DNA from 3 places in the Micromonospora sp. S-DT3-3-22 genome. Region 2 is predicted to be linked to each of the others. Evidence: riboswitches for the same ligand, from Rfam matches in the RefSeq annotation. Region 2 holds a riboswitch; each other region holds the start of a gene.
The links. A riboswitch is a leader RNA that binds a small molecule or an ion and turns the genes downstream of it on or off. The one in region 2 is predicted to bind cyclic di-AMP.
Positions count from the first base shown of each region.

Region 1: it holds a riboswitch for cyclic di-AMP, as region 2 does, so the genes downstream of both, H1A17_RS13050 (hypothetical protein) here and H1A17_RS09290 (C39 family peptidase) in region 2, are expected to answer to the same signal.
Region 3: it holds a riboswitch for cyclic di-AMP, as region 2 does, so the genes downstream of both, H1A17_RS30525 (hypothetical protein) here and H1A17_RS09290 (C39 family peptidase) in region 2, are expected to answer to the same signal.

Region 1 is NZ_JACGMO010000035.1:43,946-51,530, forward strand. Features, by position in the region: gene H1A17_RS13040 (AAA family ATPase) at 1-1,220, shown strand, start outside; gene H1A17_RS13045 (cation diffusion facilitator family transporter) at 1,328-2,242, shown strand; cyclic di-AMP (ydaO/yuaA leader) riboswitch at 2,409-2,540, shown strand; gene H1A17_RS13050 (hypothetical protein) at 2,545-3,603, shown strand; gene H1A17_RS13055 (SRPBCC family protein) at 3,672-4,139, opposite strand; gene H1A17_RS13060 (STAS domain-containing protein) at 4,238-4,600, opposite strand; gene H1A17_RS13065 (hypothetical protein) at 4,944-5,087, shown strand; gene H1A17_RS13070 (hypothetical protein) at 5,245-5,643, shown strand; gene H1A17_RS13075 (cellulose-binding domain-containing protein) at 5,849-7,585, opposite strand, start outside.
Region 2 is NZ_JACGMO010000022.1:52,420-60,004, reverse strand. Features, by position in the region: gene H1A17_RS09305 (acyltransferase) at 1-359, shown strand, start outside; gene H1A17_RS09300 (hypothetical protein) at 662-1,057, shown strand; gene H1A17_RS09295 (hypothetical protein) at 1,187-1,948, shown strand; cyclic di-AMP (ydaO/yuaA leader) riboswitch at 2,426-2,570, shown strand; gene H1A17_RS09290 (C39 family peptidase) at 2,841-3,692, shown strand; gene H1A17_RS09285 (CDP-glycerol glycerophosphotransferase family protein) at 3,817-5,508, opposite strand; gene H1A17_RS09280 (bifunctional cytidylyltransferase/SDR family oxidoreductase) at 5,532-7,040, opposite strand; gene H1A17_RS09275 (ABC transporter ATP-binding protein) at 7,211-7,585, opposite strand, start outside.
Region 3 is NZ_JACGMO010000159.1:1,159-8,743, forward strand. Features, by position in the region: gene H1A17_RS30505 (hypothetical protein) at 1-112, opposite strand, end outside; gene H1A17_RS30510 (lipocalin family protein) at 353-955, shown strand; gene H1A17_RS30515 (helix-turn-helix transcriptional regulator) at 1,022-1,348, opposite strand; gene H1A17_RS30520 (carbonic anhydrase) at 1,605-2,309, shown strand; gene H1A17_RS30525 (hypothetical protein) at 2,448-3,473, opposite strand; cyclic di-AMP (ydaO/yuaA leader) riboswitch at 3,477-3,608, opposite strand; gene H1A17_RS30530 (YibE/F family protein) at 3,775-5,118, opposite strand; gene H1A17_RS30535 (heavy metal translocating P-type ATPase) at 5,280-7,322, shown strand; gene H1A17_RS30540 (hypothetical protein) at 7,367-7,585, shown strand, end outside.

The DNA.
Region 1 (7,585 bases), on a different contig from region 2:
CGGTGCCGGACGGCCCGACGGAGTTGCGGCTGCTCTACCGGGGTGCGTTGCTGCGTCTGGAGCGGCGCGAGCTGGACGGCGTCCGGGACCGCGCGTTGCACCGGGGGGCCCGCCGCAACGAGGTCCGTCGGGTCGGCTTCGACGGGGTGCTCGCCGCGCTGTACGCGCAGGCCCGACGGTTGGCCGTCCCCGGCCTGCCCGAGCAGCCCGTCTTCGAGGACGAGATCATCGAGCGGCCGGAGTTCCGGGAGTTCCTCAAGGCGTGGTGGCCCCGGCTGCATCCCCGGCACGTGCTGGGCTGGCTGGCCCGGCCGGAGCGGCTGCACCGGTACGCGGCCGGCGTCCTGTCCCGGGCGGAGATCGGGTTGCTGGTCGGGGCGTACCGGTCGCTGGACACCGAGGGGCTGACGGTGGCCGACATCGCCCTGCTCGACGAGCTGGACGCGCTGCTGGGGCAGCCGGTCCGCCCGAAGAAGGCCCGCCGGGACCCGTTCCAGCTCGCCGGCGGGGTCCGGGAGCTGAGCACCTTCGGGGAACGGCAGCGTGCCGCGCGGGCGGCGGCGCGGGAGCGGCCCGAGGACTACCGGGACTACGCGCACGTGGTGGTCGACGAGTCGCAGGACGTCTCGCCGATGCAGTGGCGGATGATCGGCCGGCGCGGTCGGCTGGCCTCCTGGACGGTGGTGGGTGATCCGGCGCAGACCGCCTGGACGGGTGACCAGGCGGAGCTGGACCGGGCCCGGGACCAGGCGCTGGGCCGGCGGCGGCGGCACCGGTTCACGCTGTCCACCAACTACCGCAACTCGGCCGAGATCTTCGCGGTGGCGGCGGCGGAGATCCGCCGGCTCTATCCGGACCTGGAGTTGCCGAGCGCGGTGCGCTCGACCGGGGTGGACCCGGTGGCGTTGCACGTGCCGGCGGCGGAGCTGGCCCGCGCGACGGCCGACGCGGTGGACGCGTTGCTGGCCGAGGTGGCGGGGACGGTCGGCGTGATCACGCCGGTGCCCCGCCGGGACGAGGTCGCCGGCTGGTTGGGCGGCCGGGGCGGGGCCCGGCTCCAGGTGGTGACCAGCCTCCAGGCCAAGGGCATGGAGTACGACGGGGTGGTGCTGGTCTGCCCCGGCGAGATCCGGGCCGATCCGGGCTCCGGGGTACGGACGCTCTACGTGGCGTTGTCCCGGGCGACCCAGCGCCTCACCACCGTCGAACCGACCGGCTGACCGACCGGCACCCGGCCTACCTGGCCGAACGTCCGACCGTCACTTGCATACATAGCGATGTGAGCATAGATTGGATCCGGTCCGCAGCGGCGACGGAAGGTGTGGACGTGGGCGCAGGTCATGACCACAGCGCGACGGTGAGCAACGCCGCGCACCGGCACCGGGGTCGGCTCTGGGCGGCGTTCGGGCTGCTCACCGTACTCATGGTGGTCGAGGCGGTCGCCGCCTTCGGCACCGGTTCACTGGCCCTGCTCTCCGACGCCGGGCACATGTTCACCGACGTGCTCGGCATCGGGATGGCCCTGGCCGCGATCACCGCCACCCGGCGGGCCGCACGGGACCCGCAGCGCACCTTCGGCCTCTACCGGCTGGAGGTGCTCGCCGCCCTGGCCAACGCCGTCCTGCTCAGCGGGGTCGCGGTCTACGTGCTGATCGAGGCGGTCCGCCGGTTCGGCGAGCCACCCGAGGTGCTGGCCGGCCCGATGCTGGTGGTGGCGGTGCTCGGCCTGCTCGCCAACATCGTCGCGTTCGGCCTGCTGCGGGAGGGCGCCCAGGAGAGCATCAACCTGCGCGGGGCGTACCTGGAGGTGCTGGGCGACCTGCTCGGCTCGATCGGCGTGATCGTGGCGGCGCTGCTGATCGCCGGCACCGGCTGGTGGTGGGCCGACCCGCTGGTCGCCGTGGCGATCGGCGTGTTCATCCTGCCCCGCACCTGGCGGCTCGGCCGGGCGGCGGTACGCATCCTGGTGCAGGCCGCCCCGGAGCACCTGCCGGTGACCGCCGTGCACGACCGGCTGACCGCCGTGCCCGGTGTCGCCGAGGTGCACGACCTGCACGTCTGGACGCTCACCTCGGGCATGGACGTCGCCTCGGCCCACCTCACCCTGGCCGGTGACGCCGAGGTCGGCACGGTGCTGGCGGCTGCCCGGGGCGCCCTGCGGGAGGACTTCCACATCGAGCACGCCACCCTCCAGGTCGAGCCCGGGGCGACCCCCGGTGCCTGCGGCCCCGCCCACTGGTGACCCCCACCCCGGCCCGGACGGTCAGCCACTGCGGGTACTCCCGCACAGAGATCATGGGAATTTGCGCCGTTTGCACCTTTTAAGGGTATTCACTCTCGTACCCTCAGTCACGAGGTAGGCAGGTGTCACACGCGTACCGGTAGGCTCGGCCCCGGCCTCCGCCAGGCGGAGGCCGCCGCCTAATCGCCCGCCCGGGCGAACCGGGGAACCACGTTCCTGGGGTGCATCCGCGTCAGCGGTAGGGATCTTCCGTCCCGAACCCGTCAGCTAACCCGGTCGGCGGCTGACGGAAGGACATCCGCATGCACGTACGCACCACCACGCGGCTGCTGGCCGCGGTCGTCACGGCGCTGGCCCTGGGCGTGTCGGCCGCACCGTTCACCCCGGCCGTCGCCGCGCCCACCACCCGGCTCGCCGCCCCCGGCGACGACGACGAGGGCGGCACCCCGGCGCTGCGCGACCAGCTCGACGCGGCCAGCAAGGGCTGGCTGGAGGCCAAGGCCGCCCTGGAGCGTTCCACCAAGCGCCAGCAGGAACTCGACGGGCAGCTCAAGACCATCGAGTCGCAGTTGGTCACGCAGACCGCCAAGGTCGGCGAGATCGCCGGCGCGGCCTACCGCACCGGCCGGCTCGGACCGATGTCCGCCCTGCTCAACAGCAACACCCCGAGCGGCTTCCTGGACCGCGCGGCAGCGCTGGAGACGGTCGCCACCCGGGAGGACCAGGAACTGCGCACGATGATCGAGACCCGGGACCAGGCCACCCGGACCCGGGCCGCGGTCAGCCGGGAGATCACCGAACAGCGCAAGCAGGTCGCCACCATGGGCAAGCGCAAGGAGCAGGCCGAACGGGCGTTGGCGGTGGCCGCCGCCGACAAGCCGGCCCCCACCTCCCGCGACTCCGGCAGCTCGGACGGCACCTCCACCAGCAACGCCAAGGGGGCACCCCGCAACTCCGACGGCTCCTGGCCGTCCGAGTCGTGCAGCGTCAACGACCCGACGCCGGCCAACGGCTGCATCACCCCGCGTACGCTCAACGCCCTGAACCAGGCCAAGGCGGCCGGATTCACCAGGTACGTCTCCTGCTACCGGCCCAGCGGTTCCGGGGAACACCCCAAGGGCCGGGCGTGCGACTTCGCCGCCCAGAAGAACGGCTTCGGCGGGGTGGCCAGTGGCGGCGACCGGACGTACGGCAACAACCTCGCCGCGTACTTCATCCGCAACGCCGACCGGCTCGGCGTGCTCTACGTGATCTGGTTCAAGCGGATCTGGCTGCCGAGCAGCGGGTGGAAGGCGTACAGCGGGGGCAACGGGGACCCGTCCAGCGACCACACCAACCACGTGCACCTGTCGATGATCTGAGCCCGCCCGGTGGCCCGTCAGACCCGGGCGGGCCACCGACGCGAGCGTCAGGCGGGTCCCGGTGGTGGTCAGCCGGCGGCGGGCGGGTCGCCGGCCCGGCCGTCCAGGACCGCGCCGAGGCGGCTGGCCAGCCCCAGGTGGGCGGCGCGGGCCTGCCGGAAGGCGTAGCCGAACAGCGGCGCCGGTGCGGCGAGGGTGATCTCCACGTCGATCCGCAGCAGGTCACCCTCCATCCGCAGCCGGGTGTGGTTGCGTACGGTGGTGCCGGGCTGCTGGCGGGCCACCGTCACGATCTCGTCGTCGCCGGCCAGCAGGACGTCGGCCTGGTAGGTGACGGGGAACCGCAGCGGCCCCAGCTCCAGCCGGTCGGTGATCGCGTAGCTGGCCAGGGCACCCGGCCGGGCGGGCAGCCGGCGCACCCGGACGATCAGCGGATGCAGCTCCTCCTGCCGGGACAGGTCGCTCAGCAGCGCCATCGCGTCCGCCGGTGAGCAGCGCGCCTGCACCGTGTAGCTGAAGCTCTCCCGCCGGACCACCGGGCCTCCTGACCGTCGTCGGTCGCACGATCGTGCCGCACCGGGGACGGACTGGCAACGTCCCTGGCCGGACGGCACGGAAGCCGACGGTGACCCGGTCAGGCGCCGGGCAGCACCTCCGGGGTGGCGGCACCGGCGAAGTACGGCTCCGGGGCACCGAAGAGACCGAGCAGGCCGGTCACCCAGAGCTGCCGGTGCACGAACCGGCTCGGTTCGGTGACGATGAGTTTGACGCCGCTGACCTCGGCGGTCTGGAAGCCGGCGACCATGGCGCTGATCCCGACGGAGTCGATGAAGGTGACGAGTCGCATGTTCAGCTCGATCCGCGCGGGCCGGCCCTTGGCCAGCACCTCGGCGATCGCCTCACGTACCTCGTAGGCGGTGTCGACGTCGATCTCACCACGGGGGGCGATCTCGATGACACCGGCCGGCAGGACCGACTTCACGATCGACAGGCTCACGCGAGCACCTCCACTCGCCCGTCCCCGGGCGCCTCATCAGTACGCGGGCCGCGACCGAGAGTATTCCTCCGATGGCCTCGGTCGCCACCCCTCGGGATGAGCAATTCGCGGATCCGGACGGACCGGACCGTCCCTCTCCACACCGTTGCTGGTCCTGTTCTCTCCGACGAACGGCTCAGCTCGACCGTTCCAACCGTCCCAGAGTAGCGGCCCCGGTCCATCGGTACCCGGATGCGGTGGGCCGGGCGAGCCCCGGCGCGGCCCGCCGACTCCCCCGGTGCAGGTTGTGACAGGTGCCTACCGTGGGCGAGAGATGGGTCACCACGATCGAGGAGACGGATCGATGCTCAAGAGACTGCTCGGCCTGGCCGGGGTCGGCGCGCTACTCGCTCTCGTACTGGCCTGCGGCTTCGGCGGCGGGGACGACGACGATGACGACGACGGGGACGATTTCGCCCGCGCCACGTCCGTGGTCGTGGTCCGCTGAGCGGTGGCGGTCTCCCCGGCGCACCGGGTTTGCGACCCGGCCGGGCGGGGCACTGCTCGGATACCGGCCGGGCGACCGGTCGGCGCGAGGACCGTCCCGCGGCACAGAGACGACGTCCGAAGTGGCCGCAGACTTCGGCATTCGAGGAGGTAACACGATGATCGGCAGCAACCTTCTGGAGCGCCGCAGCAAGCCCGAGCGGATCGCCGACCAGGCCTGGCACCACCTGCTCTCGGCGGTGGACTCCGCCGGTGACAGCGTCCGGGACGCCGCCCGGTCGGTCCGGGACTCGGGGCTGTCCGACGCCGGCGACCTGGTCGGCTCGACCGCCGACGAGGCCCGCCGTCGGGCGACGCTCGCCTTCGACGCGCTCGCCGGCCGGCGTCCGGCCCTGCCCTGGACCCTGCTGATCGGCGCGGCGCTGGTCGGCGCGGCGATCGGCTGGGCCGCCGGCACCGCCGCGCGGGCCGCCGGCAGCGGGGGTGACCGGGCCGTCGACGACATCGAGTTCGTCGACGTGGACCGGCCGAACTCCCCCGTCGGGCTGGACGACTGACCGTCCCACGGCACGCACAGGCCCCGGTCGCGCTCCTCAGCGTCGACCGGGGCCTTCGCCGTCTCTTGATCCACTCCGTTGGGGCGATGTTGCGGTAAGGATCCGTGGTTGATGCCGCAACTTCGCCCCCACTGAGTCGATCACCCACAGGCCGGACGTGCCGCCGGCTCCCCGATCGGGGGAGCCGGCGGGTGTCGGATAGTTGTCAGCGGCTGGTGCAGGTCACCGTCGGGACGGCGTTGGTGCCGGTCACGTTGGCGGTGAAGCCGATGCTGGTGCTCGCGCCGGCGCCGAGCGCACCGTTCCACCCGGCGTCCCGGACCGAGACGTTCGCCCCGGTCTGGGTGAAGGTGCCGCCCCAGAGCGAGTTGACCGTCTGACCGTTGCCGAACGTCCAGTTCACCGTCCAGCCGGCGATCGCGCTGGTGCCGGCGTTGCGGACCGTCACCTCACCCTGGAAGCCACCCGGCCACGACCCGGTCACCTTGTACGTCGCCGCGCACCCGCCGGTGGGCGGCGGAGTCGTCGGCGGCGGCGTGGTGGGCGGAGGCGTCGTAGGCGGAGGCGTGGTGGGTGGCGGCGTGGTGGGTGGCGGGGTCGTCGGCGGCGGCGTGGTCGGGTTGGGGGTGGTCGGCGTCGGGGTGGGGGTGCCGCCGAGCCGGTCGGCGACCAGGATGCCCCGGCCGTTGGTGCCCAGGTAGACCCGGCCGTAGACCCGGGGGTCACCGGTCAGCGCCTCGCCCGCGTTGCCGTACTGGTGCTGGTCGTCGTTGATCCGCACCCAGGCCGCGCCGGTGTTGTCGGAGCGGTAGACACCGCTCTTGCCGTCGACGGTGCCGAAGGTGAACACCGCCGGGTACGTCTGCCCGGGGGCCGCCTTGCCGAAGCCGACGTTCACCGCCGAGGACACCCCGGCCAGCTTGGTGAAGCTGGCCCCGGAGTCGGTGGAGCGCCACAGCCCGCCCTCGCCGGCCAGCCAGATGTCGCCCTCCTTGCCGGGCACCGCCTTGTACTTGACCGTGCCGGTGGTCGGCAGGCCGGTGGCGGCGGACGCGGTGAAGCTGGCCCCGCCGTTGGTGCTGACGTAGAACTTGCCGCCGCTGAAACCGTAGAACTTGTTCTTGTTGACCCGGTCGGACTCGACCACCGCGTTGGCCGGGATGCCGGTGGCGGCGGTCCACGAGTTGCCGAACCCGACCGAGCGGATCACCTGCTGCCCGGCGTCACCCGGGGCCCAGACGAACTGGCTGCCGTCGGCGGCGGCGGCGACCGTGCCGCCGTTGTTGACCCCGCCCGGCTCGCTGCCCTGGAACCAGTTCGCCCCGCCGTCGGTGGAGAACGCGACGTGGCTGTCGTTGGGGCGGTCGGCGTCGGTGAAGTTGCCGGCCCGGACCATCGTCGCCGGGTTCGCCTCGGCGTAGTCGAGGCTGGTGGTGCTGGTGAAGACCGGCTGCGTGAACAGCATCGGCGGCACCGCGTTCAGGTCGGTGTGCCGGAACCCGCCGATGTCACCGAGCCCGCTGACCAGCGGCGCCCCGGTGGGCGGGCTGATCAGGTCCAGCACGGCGGTCTCCTCCAGGCCCTTGACCATCGGCTTGATGGTGAGCTTGCCGCCGGTGTCCCACTTGGTGAGGTCGGTGCTGCCGTAGATGGTCGCGCCGGTGCCGTACATGAAGCGGTTGGAGTCGAACGGGTCGATCTCCACCGACTCGTTCATCCAGCCCAGCTTCGGGGACTCCTCCGGCGGGGCCGGGTTGGCCCCGAAGGTCAGCCACGGCACCGAGCTGATGTCCATCGTGAACTTCTTGGTGCGCTCCGGGTAGCTGCCGAACTCCCAGATCCGGGTCCAGGTCGCGCCGCCGTCGGTGCTGCGGAAGAAGATCGCGTCCGGCCACCAGGAGATCTGGGTGGCGACCATGAGGGTGTTCGGCTTCTGCCGGTC
Region 2 (7,585 bases):
TCGCCTTCTACCTGGTGCACGTGCTGGTGATGATGACGGTGCTGCGGCTCACCGGGCACTGGGGTGTGGGGTTGCCGGGCTGGTTGGGGCCGCTGGCCGTGCTCGGTTTCCTGGTGGTGAACCTGGCGCTGGCCGCCGCGCTGCACCGCTTCGTGGAGACCCCGATGATGCGCCGCCTCGCCCCCCGCCGCCGCACCACCCCGGCCACCCCCGCTGCTCCTGCTGCCGCCGCCGGTGCTCCGGGTGCCGGTGCTCCGGGTGCCGGCGGGCCGGCCGTCGTGCCGGGGCCGAGGGGGGCCGACGGCGGGCCGCGCGACGACCGCCCCGTCGAGTACGCGGGACCGCGCGACCCGCACTGACCCGGCCGGCCCGGCTCTGTTCCCTGCGCGTCCGGCCCTGTTCCCTGCGCGTCCGGCTCTGTTCCCTGCGCGTCCGGCTCTGCGCCTTGCGCGTCCCGCCCTGCTCGCTGCCGCCCTGCCCCTCCCTGCCGGGCTCGGCGGCGGTGCCGGGTGTGGCGCGGGCGGTGGCGGTGTTCCCTCCATAGTGGATGCCGGGCCGGGGTCCGTCACCCGCCCGGGTGTGACCGGTTGCCATACGCGACCGGCGCGGCGACACGCCCGGCGGTGCTGCGGGCCGGTCGGCCCGGCGGTAGCGTGGTCCCGTGTTCCCGGTCGCGCTCACCAGTCCCCTGTGGTGGGTCGCGCGCGGGATGTCCCGGCTGTTCGCCGGCCTCGCCGTCGCACTCGCGTTCGCCGCCGCCGGCCCGGCGCTGTCCGGCCCCCTGCTGTTCGACCCGGCCCCGACCGCACTGTCGACCGACGCGTCGCACTCCCTCCCCGCCGCCGTGGCCCTCGACACCCCGTTCGGCCTGGGCGACGGCATCCGCGCCGACGACCGGGGGACCGGGCGGGTCGACGTGGTGGCAACCGACCGGGTCGACGCCGGGATGTCCGTCGCGCCGGCCGGTGCGGCACGGGAGCTGCCGGCCGCCACCCTGGTGACACCGGGCGGTCGGGTGCCCGCCGCCGTCGGGCCCCGGGCGCCCCCGGCGGGCTGAACCCTGCGGGGCCACCCGCCCCACCACCACAGCCACGATCTCGTCCCCGTACCGGCCGGACGCTGCCCACAACGGTCCCGCCCCGGTACGGCCCCGACCCGCCACATTCCGCCCGCGAGGTGCCGACCCGTGAACACCGTGCTCTCCCAGTTCCTGACCGGGGTGCCGACCGCCACCGCGATCTGGTCCCTGCTGCTCGTCCTCGCGCTGACCGGCCTCGCCGTCCTGGTCGCCCGCCCCGAGCGGGACCAGGCGACCGACGTGACCGCCGTCGTGCCGCCGCCGGACGCCCCACCCCCGGTCGCCGACCTGCGCCGCTACGCCGAAGAGGTGGCCGTCGCCGCCGCCGGGGCCGCCCAGACCGCCCGCCGTCACCGGGCCGCCTGGCTGGCCGCCCAGGACACCCTCGACCGGGCCTGGCAGGAGTACGACGAGGCGGAGACGGCGGCCCGGCGGTTCACCGGCGCGGGGGCGCTGCCCAGCCCGCGTACCCCCCGGACGCCGGCCGAGTACGCGGGCCGGGAGCGGTGGCTGCACCAGGAGGCGGTGGCGGCGCACTGGCGGGGCGAGCTGTCGGTGGAACGGCTGCGGGACGTCTTCGCGCACCGCGACGGCTGGGACCCGCGCCGGCACCCCGTCGAGCACGAGGTGATGCTCGCCCGCGCAATCCGGGAGGACCGGCGTGCGGCGTACCGGGCGGCGGCCTGGCGGGAACGCGTCGCGTGGCGGGACGCCGAGCTGGCCGCCGAGGCCGCCCGGTCCCTGGCCGCCGAGGCGTACGCGGCGACGCAGCGGGTGCGGCCGGGCCGGGTGCCGCTGCCCCGTACCGCGACGTCGGCGGCGACCCGCCCGACCCCGGCCACCCGCTGGCACCCGGCCCGGGTCGGCTGACCACCCCGGGACCGCCGCTCCCGGGCCTCACGAGGCTCGGATCCCGCTGGGCCTGCCCCGGCCCGGGATGATCGACACAATGACGCGTAAGTGGCGGTGTCCGCCTCGCGTTGACCCCGCGACTTCGACCCCGTTGCGGGCGGTGGTCCTGCCCCGGGCCCAGGGCCGCGCGGGCCGGGGGTCGAATTGTTATTCAGCCCGGTGTGGGGGGCGTCACGGCACGGGGGAATCGGACAGTCGGTCACAGGCGGTCACATCGACCCCGATGATCATCGGAGGTTGTGGTCGGGTCGTCCGGTTGTCGCCCCGCCGGGGTCCGACGAAGCTTCGTCCCCGGGGCTGGCCCTCGCTGCCCGAGTGCCCCGGAAAGAAGTCAGCCCGACGATGTTTGCGCAGGTCACAGGGCTTGGCGGGAGGGAAGGGCGACCAGTAGTGTCGCTGCGGTCCGGTGCGGTTTCCGATCGCAGGAGGCGACGCCGCGCCGACCCGCTCAATCGTGCGAGTCACGAACCGGGGACCCATGTGCACCACCTGGGGTGAATCTCCGGGCCACGGCCCGGGGTAGGGCGATCTTCCCGCCCGAATCCGTCAGCTAACCCGGTCGGCGGCAGCGGAAGGAGTTCCATCCTCGTGCAGCATGACCCCACCCCCTCGGTAATCCCTCCACCTCGGTGCCGGGGTGCCGCCGGAGCGTCGCGCCTGACGCGCTGACCGGCCGTCCACCCCGCCGCCCGACCCCGTTCGGGCGACCGCCGATCCGTCCGGCTCCCGTCGGGCGGTCCCTGCCGAACGAGCGGCTGAACACCCGATCCGCGCGTGGCGTACCCGCCGCGTGCCGGTCCGGCGTGCCCGGCCGCCTCGCCCCGTGGAGGAACACCCCGTGAAACACCACATGAAGCGACAGCTCCGCCGACTGGGCGCCCAGCGCCCGTACCGGATGGTCGTCGGCTCGGCGGCGGTCCTCGTCCTGGCCGCCGGCGGCACCGCCCTGGCCGCCGGGGTCGACGACGCCCCGACCGAACAGCAGCGCGCCACCGCCGTGACCGAGACCGCCCCCCGCCTCGACGACGTCGCCAGCCGCGCCCAGGCCCGGGTGGCCACCCCCGCGCCGGCCAGCCCGTCGGCCACTCCCTCGACCAGCCCGTCGGCGAGCCCCACCCCGTCGCCGCGCGTCACCCGGGCCAAGGCCCGGGCCACCGCCGACCCGGACCTGACCCGCAAGGCGGCCCCGAAGCCGCCGTCGTCGAAGGTCCTGCGCTACGACTACCAGGCCCAGATCACCTACTACTACTGCGGCCCGGCGGCGGTGCGCAACGCGCTCAGCGCGGCCGGCATCGAGCGCGGCCAGGACGACCTCGCCGCCGCGTTGGGCACCACCGAGATGGGCACCAACTCGGCCGAGGACACCACCCGGGTGCTCAACGCCGTGGTCAAGGGCGACCCGTACCGGACCCGGATGTTCGCCGGTACCCCGAGCGACGCGCAGGTCGAGCGGCTGCGGGCCGACGTGGTCGCGGCGGTCACCGACCAGCGGGCCGTGGTCGCGAACGTGGCCGGGGACGCCACCGACCTCGACGGCGGCTGGCACTCCTTCCCCGGCGGCCACTACGTCGCCGCCGTGGGCTACCGGGACAACGGCCGTACCGTGCGGATCGCCGACTCGGCCGACCCGTCCCTGCCGGCCTACTGGGTCAGCGTGACCACCCTGGCGAACTGGATCGCCACCCGGGGCTACTCCGCCTGACCGACCCACCCCACCCGCCCCGGCCGCCCCGATCACGGGTGGCCGGGGCGGCGCGCGTCATGGGGCCCGATACAGCGGAGTCGGATACCGCAACATCGGCCCCACCGCATCGACCGCCGCCGGGTCAGGCCCGGGGGGAGAAGACCGTCGCGCCCCGGGGCGTCGGCGGGGTCCAGGCCGGCTCCAGCTCCCGGCGGGCGGCGTCGAGGAAACCGTCGGCGTACGCGTCGGCGGGGAAGTCGCCCAGGTAGCGGCGGCGGGTGTCCCACCGGGCCGCCGCCAGCGGATCGGTGTCCAGCAGACCGGTCAGCACCTCGTCGAGGTTGGCCATGTCCCGGCGCAGCACGTAACCGGAGCGGGCCAGCGGGAACCGGTCCAGGAACTCGTCGCCGTCGACGCCCAGGTCGGTCACCGCGTACGGCTTGCCCGAGTAGAGGTAGTCGGAGATGACCCCGGAGACGTCGGAGACCAGCGCGTCGGAGCGGTTGACGCACTCGGTCAGGCTCAGCTCCCGGCTGGCCGCCGCACCCCACAGGTGCTGCCGGCCGGTACGGGTCCGGTCGGCGGCGAGCAGCTCGGTGAGCCGGGCCAACTGCCGGGCCGAGGCCGGGTTCTGCCCGGTGTACGGGTGGGCCCGCAGGATCACCGTGGCACCCCGGTCGAGCAGCCGGCGCAGCAGCGGCTCGGCCACCGGCAGCGAGCAGTAGTTGGCGTCGGCGTGGTGGCCGGTCCAGGTGGGGGTGTAGAGCACGGTCGGGGCGGCCGACGGGCGGGCCTCCCGGCGTACCTCGATGGCCTCGACCTGCGGGCGGCCGACCACGACGAACTTCTCGGCGGGGATCTCCACGCCGGCCCGCGCGTACCGTTCGATCGCTGCCGGACCGGCCACGAAGATCTTGTCGAAGATGGCCGAGACCGGGTTGGCGCTGGGGGCCTTGTCGCTGTCGCCGTGGTGCAGCTGCACGTGGGTGAGCTGGGTGAACCGGATGCAGTGGCTGTTCTTCGCCCCGTGGTTGACGTAGAACGCCACCCGCAGGCTGGGCACCAGCGCCTCGTCCATCGCCTTCAGGGTGGGGCAGTAGACCACCGGGGCGCTCGTCGCGGCGGCGATCGTGGGCAGGAACTCCGGCTCCCGCAGCAGCACCAGGAACGGCCGGCCGAGCCGCTCCAGGTAGGGCAGCCACATGGTGACCTGGTACTCCGAGCCGGGCGGGGCGGAGAAGTAGAGCAGGAACTCCGGCTGGTGGGCGCGCAGCGCCCGGGTCACCGGTCCGCCCCCGCCCGACGGCCGGAACCGCCGCCGGGCCAGGTCCAGGCCGACCGCGCCGCAGCCGGCCGCCACCACCAGCACGACGGCCAGCGCGACCACGGCGGGCAGGGCGAACGCGGCGGCCACCGCCACCACCGCGAGCAGCCCCAGCAGGACGCCGCCGAGGCGGGCGGCGACCAGCGGGGTCCACGCCCGTACCGGCAGGTTCGCCGCCCGGATCTCCAGGTTGCCGGCGTCCCGCAGCGGCCCCACCAGCAGCACCAGGCCCAGCAGCACCAGCGCGGTCAACGCCAGCACCGGGTCGAACCCGTCGTCGAGGCGGCGGCCGTAGCCGACCAGGATACCGGCGGCCAGCAGCACCGTCTCGGCGACGATGTCGGCGTCGGGGCGGACCCGGCGTTCGTAGCCGGCGGCGGCCAGCGCGGCCACCGCCAGGGCCAGCCCCCAGCCGGTCGCGCCGGTGAGCGCCACCACCAGGAAGGCGACCACGGCCAGGCCGGTGGTCAGGCACCGTGCGATCAGTTTCCTGACCAGGTCACCACGCATGTCGTACGTCTCCGGGGGTCGGGTCAGCCGGCGTCGACGCCGCTGGGCAGCCGGTCCTGCTCGGCCGCGGTCGGCTGGGCCGGCACCGGGGCCGCCTCGCCGGGGGCCCGCCGGACGTCGATCACCTGGCCGGTGAGGTCGGAGATCAGCACGTCGAGCGAGGACTGGGCGACCGTCTCGGCGGCCAGCAGGGTGTGCTCCGGCTCCTCACCGAACGCCTTGGTGCGCATGGGAGTGGCGGTGCGCTCCGGGTTGATGCAGTTGACCCGGACGCCGTACTCGGCCCACTCGTCGGACAGCGCCTGGGTCAGGTTGACCAGCGCCGCCTTGGTCGACGAGTAGAGCGCGTACTGGGCCCGACCCCGGGTGTACGAGCTGGACGTGTAGAGCAGCAGCTGACCCTTGGTCTGCTGGAGGTACGGCAGGGACTGCCGGGCGGCGATCACCGGCCCGACGAAGTTGACCTGGAGCACCCGGTCCATGGTCTCCTCGTCCATCTCGGCCAGCGCGCCCTTCTCCAGGATGCCGGCGGTGACCACGACGTGGTCGATCCGGCCGGTGGCCTCGAAGGCGGTCTTCAGCGCGGCCTCGACGTCGCCGGTCTGCTCGACGTGGGTGCCGGTGCTGGACCGGCTGAACGGGAAGACCTGCGCGCCGTAGCCCCGGGCCAGCTCGGCCAGGTCGTGCCCGATGCCGTAGCTGCCGCCGAAGATGACGATCGTGCGCCCGGCCAACTCCTCGGTGTAGCTGCGGTGCGACAGCCGGGGGGCCTGGGCGGCGGCGAGCTGGAACAGCTTGTCGGCGAGGTGCACGTCGACCGGGTGGGTGACCTTGATGTTCTCGTCCGACCCGTCGATCACCTTGATCGGGGTGCCGGGCAGGTAGCGCAGCACCACGCCGCAGTCGTCGGTGGCGGCGAAGTCCGGGTCGCCCTCGGCCCGCCGGTACGCCTCCCGGATGGTGCCCGAGCGGAACGCCTGCGGGGTCTGCCCCCGGCGCAGCCGGGACCGGACCGGGATGTCGGTGATGCACTCGTCCTCGTCGACCTGGATGATCGTGTCGGCGGAGGGGATGGCCACGTCGACGGCGGAGTAGCTCCACAGCGCGTTCACGCACTCGCGGACGATCCGGGCGCTGACCAGTGGGCGGACCGCGTCGTGGAAGAGGATGTTGACGTCGCCGTCGCCGACCGCGTCCAGCGCGATCCGGGTGGTGGCGTTACGGGTGTCGCCGCCCTCGATGACCTTGCTGACCTTGCGGAAGCCGGCCTTGTCGACGATCTGCTGCGCCTCGGCGACGTGGCCCGTGGCCATCAGCACGATGATCTCGTCGATCTCCGGGGCGGCCTCGAAGACGGCCAGGGTGTGCTCGATGATCGGCTTGCCGGCGATCTTCAGCAACTGCTTCGGGATGCCCAGGCCGAGCCGGGTCCCGGTGCCTCCGGCCAGCACCACCGCCACCGTCCGCGAGGGCCGCCACGGTGCCGGGGTCTCCGGGGTGGCGTCCGGGCCAGTGGTGTGGTCCTGCGTCATTGCCGATCCTCACTCTCGGGGGATGTGTGCACGCGTCCCGGGGGTCACCCTGAACGGAAGATTGCGCCAGCGTGGCGACGGGATGAACCTTAACGCGCGGACCGCGCCGCCCCAACGGGACGACGCGGTCCGCCGGGCGTCGAATCGATGCGGTACGCGCGCCCGGAATACTACTTGCCGTTGGCGAATGCCTCGTACGCCCGGATCACCTCGTCGGTGGGCCCGTCCATCCGGATCAGCCCCGACTCCAACCAGATCGTCCGTTCGCAGGTGTCCCGCACCGAGGAGAGCTGGTGGCTGACCAGGAAGACCGTGCCGGCCCCCTCGCGCAGTTCCCGCACCCGCTGCTCGCTGCGCTTGCGGAAACCCTTGTCGCCGGTGGCGAGCGCCTCGTCGATCAGCAGCACGTCGTGCTTCTTGGCGGCGGCGATGGAGAACCGCAGCCGGGCCGCCATGCCCGAGGAGTACGTCCGCATCGGCAGGCTGGCGAAGTCGCCGCGCTGGTTGATGCCGGAGAACTCGATGATCTCCGGGGTCATCCGGGC
Region 3 (7,585 bases), on a different contig from region 2:
CGGCGAGGAACCCGCCGAGGCCGACGGCGAGCACCAGCGCGGTGACCGCCAGCCGGGTCAGGTCGCGCAGCCTCGACACCCAGACGGGCGGGGTGGAGGCTGCGCGGATCACCCGTCCAACCTATCCCCGACCGGCCGTCCGCGCAGCGGCGGTGGCCCGACCGGACGAGTGAGTCGGGCCACGGTGTGCCGTGTGGACGGACCGCTCCCACCAGGGATACGGCCGCTGACCTGCGCCTGGATGCATCGATGGCGATGAGAATGCCGACAGTTTCCGGCCGGTGGGTCCGGGCAATTCCGCCGACGGCGCGACGCCCCCGCCGCGCCGGACCGACAGACCGGAGGAGACACCATGGGAGTACGCCGTCAGGTCGTTGCGGCCGTCGCGGTCGCCATCGCGGCGGTGCTGGCCACCGCCGTACCCGCGCAGGCCGCGCCGACCGCCGTCGACACCGGACCGCTCACCCCGGTGGCCGACGTCGACGTCGAGCGTTACGCGGGCGACTGGTACCAGGTCGCCGCCATCCCGGCGATCTTCGAGATCCAGTGCTACAAGAACGTCACGGCGCGGTACGACGTCCAGCCCGACGGCACCATCGGGGTCCGCAACACCTGCCGCACCATCATCGGCACCACCAGCGCGGTCACCGGGCGGGCCCGTAGCGAGAACCCGCCGGCCGACTCGGCGTTGACCGTGTCCTTCCTCAAGCTCGGCGGTAGGTGGATCTACCTGGGCGGGCCGAACTACGTGGTGATCGGGCTCGACCCCGACTACCGGTGGGCGGTCGTCGGCGACCCGGACCGCAGCAGCGGTTTCGTCCTCTCCCGGGAGCCGGCGCTGACCGGGGCGCAGACGGCGGCGGCGAAGGCGGCGCTCACCGCCAACGGCTACGACCTGTGCGACTTCCGGACCACCCGGCAGGACGGTGGTGGCGGAGCCGGCAGCTTCTGCTGAACACCCACCCCGCGACGGCCCGTCTCCACCGGGGCGGGCCGTCGGCGTACCTGCCGGGCCGGCGGCTCAGGCGTCGGGCTCGGCCGGGTCGGGGGTGAAGAGGGCGAGCAGGTCGCCGACCTGGCGGTCGGCCTCGGCGGGGTGCCGGAAGTGACCGCTCGGGTTGAGCGTGTACTCGTTGCGCCGGCCGACCCGGGTCCGCCGCAGGTAGCCGCCGGCTTCCAGGTCGGCGACGATCGCCTGGGCGGCCCGTTCGGTCACCCCGACCTCGTCGGCGACGTCCCGGAGCCGGGCGGTGGGGTTGCGGGCGATGGCGAGCAGCACGTGACCGTGGTTGGTGAGGAACGTCCAGTTCCGGGTGCTCCCGGTGCCGCCTGTCGCCATGATGGTCATCGTATGGCCCGTTCCTGGGAGACCCGTCGTCGGCCGCCCCGACGGTCGCGCCCGGTCGGTGGGATCGGGCCCGGTGGGTCGCCCGCCGAGCCGGTGCGCGCCCGGGTTCGACACGCCGTCGACACCGCGCCGACCGATGCCTGAAACGTGTATCACGAAATCTTGACGTACCTTTAGCTGCGTGTGACCGTGGGGACACGGCCGTCGTCGCCGCCGGCCGGCGTGACCAGGTGCGATTCCGGACCGAGGTGAGGCAATGGCCCCGATCACTCCGACCCAGGCGCTGGCCGAGTTGCAGGCCGGCAACCGGCGTTTCGTCGCCGGGGCACCCCGCCATCCCAACCAGGACGCCGGGCACCGCACCGCCGTCGCCGACGGCCAGCATCCCTTCGCCGTCATCGTCGGCTGCTCCGACTCCCGGCTCGCCGCCGAGATCATCTTTGACCGGGGTCTCGGTGACCTCTTCGTGGTCCGGACCGCCGGGCACACCGCCGGGCCCGAGGTGCTCGGCAGCGTCGAGTACGCGGTGACGGTGCTCGGCACCCCGCTGGTGGTGGTCCTCGGGCACGACTCCTGCGGTGCCGTGCAGGCGGCCCGGGACACGGCCCGTACCGGCACCCAGCCCCCGGGGCACCTCTACTCGGTCGTCGCCGCCGTCGGGCCGAGCCTGCGTCGCGCGGCACAGCAGGGGGTGCACGACATCGACGGGATCGTCGACATCCACATCGCGCAGACCGTCGAGGTGCTGCTCGGCAACTCCCCGGTGATCGCCGCCGAGGTGGCGGCCGGCCGGTGCGCGGTGGTCGGCATGTCCTACCGGCTCGCCGCCGGTGAGGTCCACCAGGTGGCCCCGGCCGAGGAACCCACCGCCCAGGCGTCCGCCGTCGCGGTGCCCGGGCCCGCCGCGCCGACGGGCGTCGACCCCGCCCCGGCGGGCGAGCCGGCGGCCGTCCCCGGCTGAGCCGCCCCACGCACGACGAAGGCCGCCCGGTCCAGCCGGGCGGCCTTCGTCGTCGCTCGCTGACCCCACTGGGGTCGATGATGCGGATCCGGGACGCCGGACACCGCATCATCGGCCCCGATGAGGCTGATCACCCCGCTACAGCAGAGACACGTGCACGTGGTCGGTGTGGTTGGACGGCCCCGAGTACGAACTCCAGCCGTTGGCCGGGAACCAGATCTGCCGGTTCCAGATCACGTAGTAGATGCCCAGCCGGTCCGAGTTGCGGATCAGGAACGCGGCGAGGTTGTTGCCGTACATCCGGGTGTCGTTGTTGTGCCACGGGCTGAACCCGCTCTTCTGCAACGACCAGTCGCACGCCTTGCCCTTGGGGTGCTCCCACGGCCCACCGGGGCGGTAGCAGCCGACGAACCGGTTGAAGCCGGCCCGCTTGACCTCCTTGTACATGTGCAGCGTGCGCGGCGTGACGCAGCCGGACGTGGTCGGGTCGTTCTCGCTGCACGACTCGCCGCGCCACTCGCCGTTGGCGGTCTGGCCGGGGGCGATCCGGGCCACCGGGGACGTCGCGTCGACCAGGCCACCGGTGAAGCCCCGGCCGCCGACGAGGGCCAGCGCCTTGTCGGCCTCGGTCTTCTTCTTGGCCATCAGGTTGGTCTGCTTCTGCTGCTCGCGTACCTCGGCGTCGAGGGCGAGCTTGGCGTTCTCGGCCCGGCTCTTGGCCTCGTTGACCTCGGCCAGCTTGCCGGCGTTGACCATGTTCAGCTCGTCCAGGGCGGCGGCCCGGCGGACGAAGGCGTCCGGCGCGTCGCTCTCCAGCAGCGCGGCGACCGCGCCGACCCGACCCGTCCGGTACGACTGGGCGGCGATCTCGGTGACCTGGGGGGCCAGCGCGGCCAGTTCCTGCTCCGCCTTCTCCACCTCGATGGCGAGCTGGAGCTGACGCTTCTTGGACTTCTCCAGCCGGTTCTTCGCCGCCGAGTACTCCCGGTTGGTGGCCTCGATGACGTCGGTGAGGAGCTTCGGCTCGTCGTCCTCCTCGTGCCCCGAGGGGGTGGGCGCGTTGGGCGCGGCCGTCGCGGGGGCGGCGGCCGGTCCGGCGACGATCGCCAGGGCGGCGAGTACGGCCACTGCCGGCGTCAGCCAGCGGCGTAGGGGTGCCGTCACAGTTTTCCCTTCCGTCGACCGCCGACCGGGTTAGCTGACGGGTTCGGGACGGAAGTGGCCCCTACCGCTGGCGCGGATTCACCCCGGGTGCTCGGTTCCCCGGCTCGCCGTACGGCGATTGGGCGGTGGCACCGCTGGCGCCGGTGGGCGCCTTCGGCGGTGACCGGCAGCGAGGTTACCCGAGAGTCGTACCGGGGATCTACGCCCGCAACCCGACCAAATGCGTATTTTCCCGATAGCGAGGGGTAATCAGTGACGCGGCCGACAGCCGCGACCTCGCCTCCGGTCACGCAGCGCAGTGTCACCATGCGGCGTCCGTGCTCCTTTCCGGGTCTGGCCACCGTGCGGGGGCCGGGGTGGACGGTTCACCGTGCCGGGGCGCGCTCAACGCCTCCAGCGCCTCGGCACGGTCGGGGGCGGGACGTGGGGTGGGCGGCGGTCCGACCGTACCGGCGTCGGCCGGCCCCCGCCCGGCGGTCACCACCAGCGCGGCCAACCCCGTGGTCAGCGGCACCGCCGCCACCAGCCCGAGGGTCGCCACCGCGCTGCGGACGATCTCCTGGGCCAGGAACTCGCTGGTGAGGATCTGGCCCACCGGGCGGCTGTCGGCGGTGAGCAGGAGCAGCAGCGGCAGCGACGCGCCCGCGTACGCCAGCACGATCGTGTTGACCGTGGACGCGATGTGCGCCCGGCCGACCCGGGTGGCCGCCCGGTAGAGCTGCAACCGGGACAGCCCCGGGTTGGCGTGCGCCAGTTCGGTGACGGTGGCCGACTGGGTGACCGTGACGTCGTCCAGGACCCCGAGCGACCCGATGATGATCCCGGCCAGCAGCAGGCCGTGCAGGTCCACGTCGCGTTGGTACATCGACAGCGTGGTGGCCTCCTCGCTGCCGTACCCGGTCAGGTGGGTGGCGGCGGTGGCCAGCGTGCCCAGGACGCCGGTCAGCACCAGGCTGCCCAGCGTGCCCAGCACCGCCACCGAGGTCTGCGCGGTGATCCCGTGGGTCAGGTACAGCACCACGAACATGATCAGCGCGGCGCCGGTGACCGCGATCGGCAGCGGCGCGCCCCCGGCGGAGATGCCCGGCACCACGAAGGTCAGCAGGATGGCGAAGCTGGCCCCGAGGCCGGCCAGGGCGGCCAGCCCGCGCAACCGGCCGAACGCCACGATCGCCGCCGCGAACAGGGCGACCAGCCAGAGCAGCGGCATGCCCCGCTGGTGCTCGGCGATGTGGTAGCTGCTCACCGACGGATCGCTCGGGTCGGCCAACGCGACGAGCACCACCTCGTCGCCGACCGCCACCGTCGGCGCCCCCGGCCCGGACGGCACCGGCGTCTGCACCTCACGGCCCGCGTCCGGCCCCTGCTCGACGGCGACCGTCACCGTCCCGCACGGCCCGTCGGCCACCCCGGAGGGGCCGTCGGGGGTCTGCGGGGCGGGCGGGCACGGCTCGGTCACCACCCGGGTCACCGTGCCGTGGTGGCGGGGCACCTGGTCGCCCTGGTCGATCTTCGGGGTCTCGCCGGGCCAGAGCACCAGCGTGGCGATCACCGTGACCACGATGAGCGGCACCACCGTCATGACGAGGAGCCGCCGCACCCGCGGCGGGGTGGACGGAGCGGGACGGGTGTGGTCGGCGCCCATGTGTGCGAGTTCTCCCAACGATCCGGGACGGGATACGTGTCAGCCGGCCAACCGGTTCATCCACGGACGGCGGGTCATCGTCGGACGATGGTAGCCACCACCCCGGCCCTCCCGCCCGGTTCGCCCTGCCCACGGTAGGTCGAGGGGGGAGGGTGGAGGTCATGGACCAGCACCGGCCGGCCCCGGCGGCCAGCCCGCACCCCGGCCACCCGGGGCCACCCGGTCACGCCGACCACGACCCGGCGACGTTCCGGCATCGGTTCCTGGTCTGCCTGGCGCTGACCCTGCCGGTGGTGGCGACCGACCGGATGGTGCTGGCCTGGGCCGGCCACCCGCTGGAGTTCCCCGGCCGGTCCCTGGTCGGGCCGGTGCTCGGCTCGGTGGTCTTCTGGTGGGGCGGCCGGCCGTTCCTGACCGGGGCCGTCCGGGAGGCCCGCGCCCGCACGCCGGGCATGATGCTGCTGGTCGCGATGGCGATCAGCGTCGCGTACGCCGCCTCGGTCCTGACCTTCTTCGGTGTCTTCGACCTGGACTTCTGGTGGGAGCTGGCGGCGCTGGTGACCATCATGCTGCTCGGTCACTGGCAGGAGACGAAGGCGATCGGCCAGGCCCGGGGGGCGCTCGACGCGCTGGCCGCGCTGCTCCCCGACGACGCCGAACGGGTCGGCGCGGACGACGTCGTCGAACGGGTGCCGGTGACCGGGCTGCGCGAGGGCGACGTGGTGCTGGTCCGCCCCGGCGGTCGGGTGCCCGCCGACGGACGGATCGTGGCCGGCGTCGCCGAACTGGACGAGTCGATGGTCACCGGCGAGTCCCGGCCGGTGCCCCGGTCGACCGGCGACCGGGTGGTGGCCGGCACCGTCGCCACCGACCAACCCGTCCGGGTGCGCATCGAGGCGGTCGGTGAGGCGACCACACTGGCCGGCATCCGCCGCCTGGTCGCCCAGGCGCAGCGGTCCGGCGGGCGGGCGCAGGCGCTCGCCGACCGCTTCGCCGGCTGGCTGTTCTACGTCGCCACCGGCACCGCCGTGGTGACCGCGCTGGTCTGGACCGCGCTCGGCGAGCCGGACCAGGCGGTGGTGCGGGGCGTCACCGTGCTGGTGATCGCCTGCCCGCACGCCCTGGGCCTGGCGATCCCGCTGGTGGTCGCGCTCTCCACCGCCCTCGCGGCCCGCTCCGGGGTGCTGGTACGCGACCGGTTGGCGCTGGAGCGGATGCGGACCGTCGACGCCGTGCTCTTCGACAAGACCGGCACCCTCACCCGGGGCGAGCACGTGCTGGTCGGGGTGGCCGCCGCCGACGGCACCGACGGGGACGACGTGCTGCGGCTCGCGGCCGGCGTGGAGGCCGCCAGCGAACACCCGCTGGCCCGCGCGATCGTGACCGCCGCCGCCGACCGGGGCGGACCTCGTACGGCCACCGGGTTCCGCGCGCTGCCCGGCCGGGGCGTCCGCGCCGGGATCGACGGCACGGGCTACGCCGTCGGCGGTCCGGCGCTACTGCGCGACCTGGGCCGGGAGCTGCCCGGCGAACTGGCGGCGGCGCAGCGGGAGTGGACCGGCCGGGCGGCGGTGGTGCTGTACCTGGTGCGCCTGCCCGACACCGTGGTCGGCCTGTTCGCCCTCGCTGACCAGGTGCGACCGGAGGCACGGGAGGCGGTCGACGCGCTGCGGGCCGAGGGCGTCCGGACGATCGCGATGATCACCGGGGACGCCCGGCCGGTGGCCGAGGCGGTCGCCGCCGACCTGGGCTTCCGACCCGGGGTGGACGAGGTGTTCGCCGAGGTGCTCCCGGCCGACAAGGACCGGCAGGTGGCCGGGTTGCAGCGGCGCGGGCTGCGGGTGGCGGTGGTCGGTGACGGGGTGAACGACGCCCCGGCCCTGGCCAGGGCCGACGTCGGGATCGCCATCGGCGCGGGCACCGACGTGGCGGTCGAGTCGGCCGGGGTGGTGCTCGCCTCGTCCGACCCGCGCGGGGTGGCCGGTGTGCTGCGGCTGTCCCGGGCGGCGTACCGGAAGATGCTCCAGAACCTGGCCTGGGCGGCCGGTTACAACGTGGTGGCGTTGCCGCTGGCCGCCGGGGTGCTGGCCGGGGCGGGGATCACGCTCGGCCCGGCGGTCGGCGCGATCCTGATGTCCGCGTCCACGATCGTGGTGGCGCTCAACGCCCAACTGCTGCGCCGGGTACGCCTCGACGCCCGGTGACCCGTACCGGCCCGCCGGGCGGCCGGGACGGCTAGCGTGGAGCCGTGCGGCGGGCGGGTACGGCGACGACGACCGGGCGGTGGTTGCGGCTGCTCCTGCTCGTCGGCACGCTGCTGGGGCTCTCCGCGATGCACACCCTCGGCCACGACGCACACCTGGGCGGCGGTCACCCCGCCGGCCACGACACCGCGACGGGCGGCCCGCACCGGTCCACCGCCGGGCACGACGCCCCGGCCGACCGGTCGTTGCCGCGTGAGCCGGTG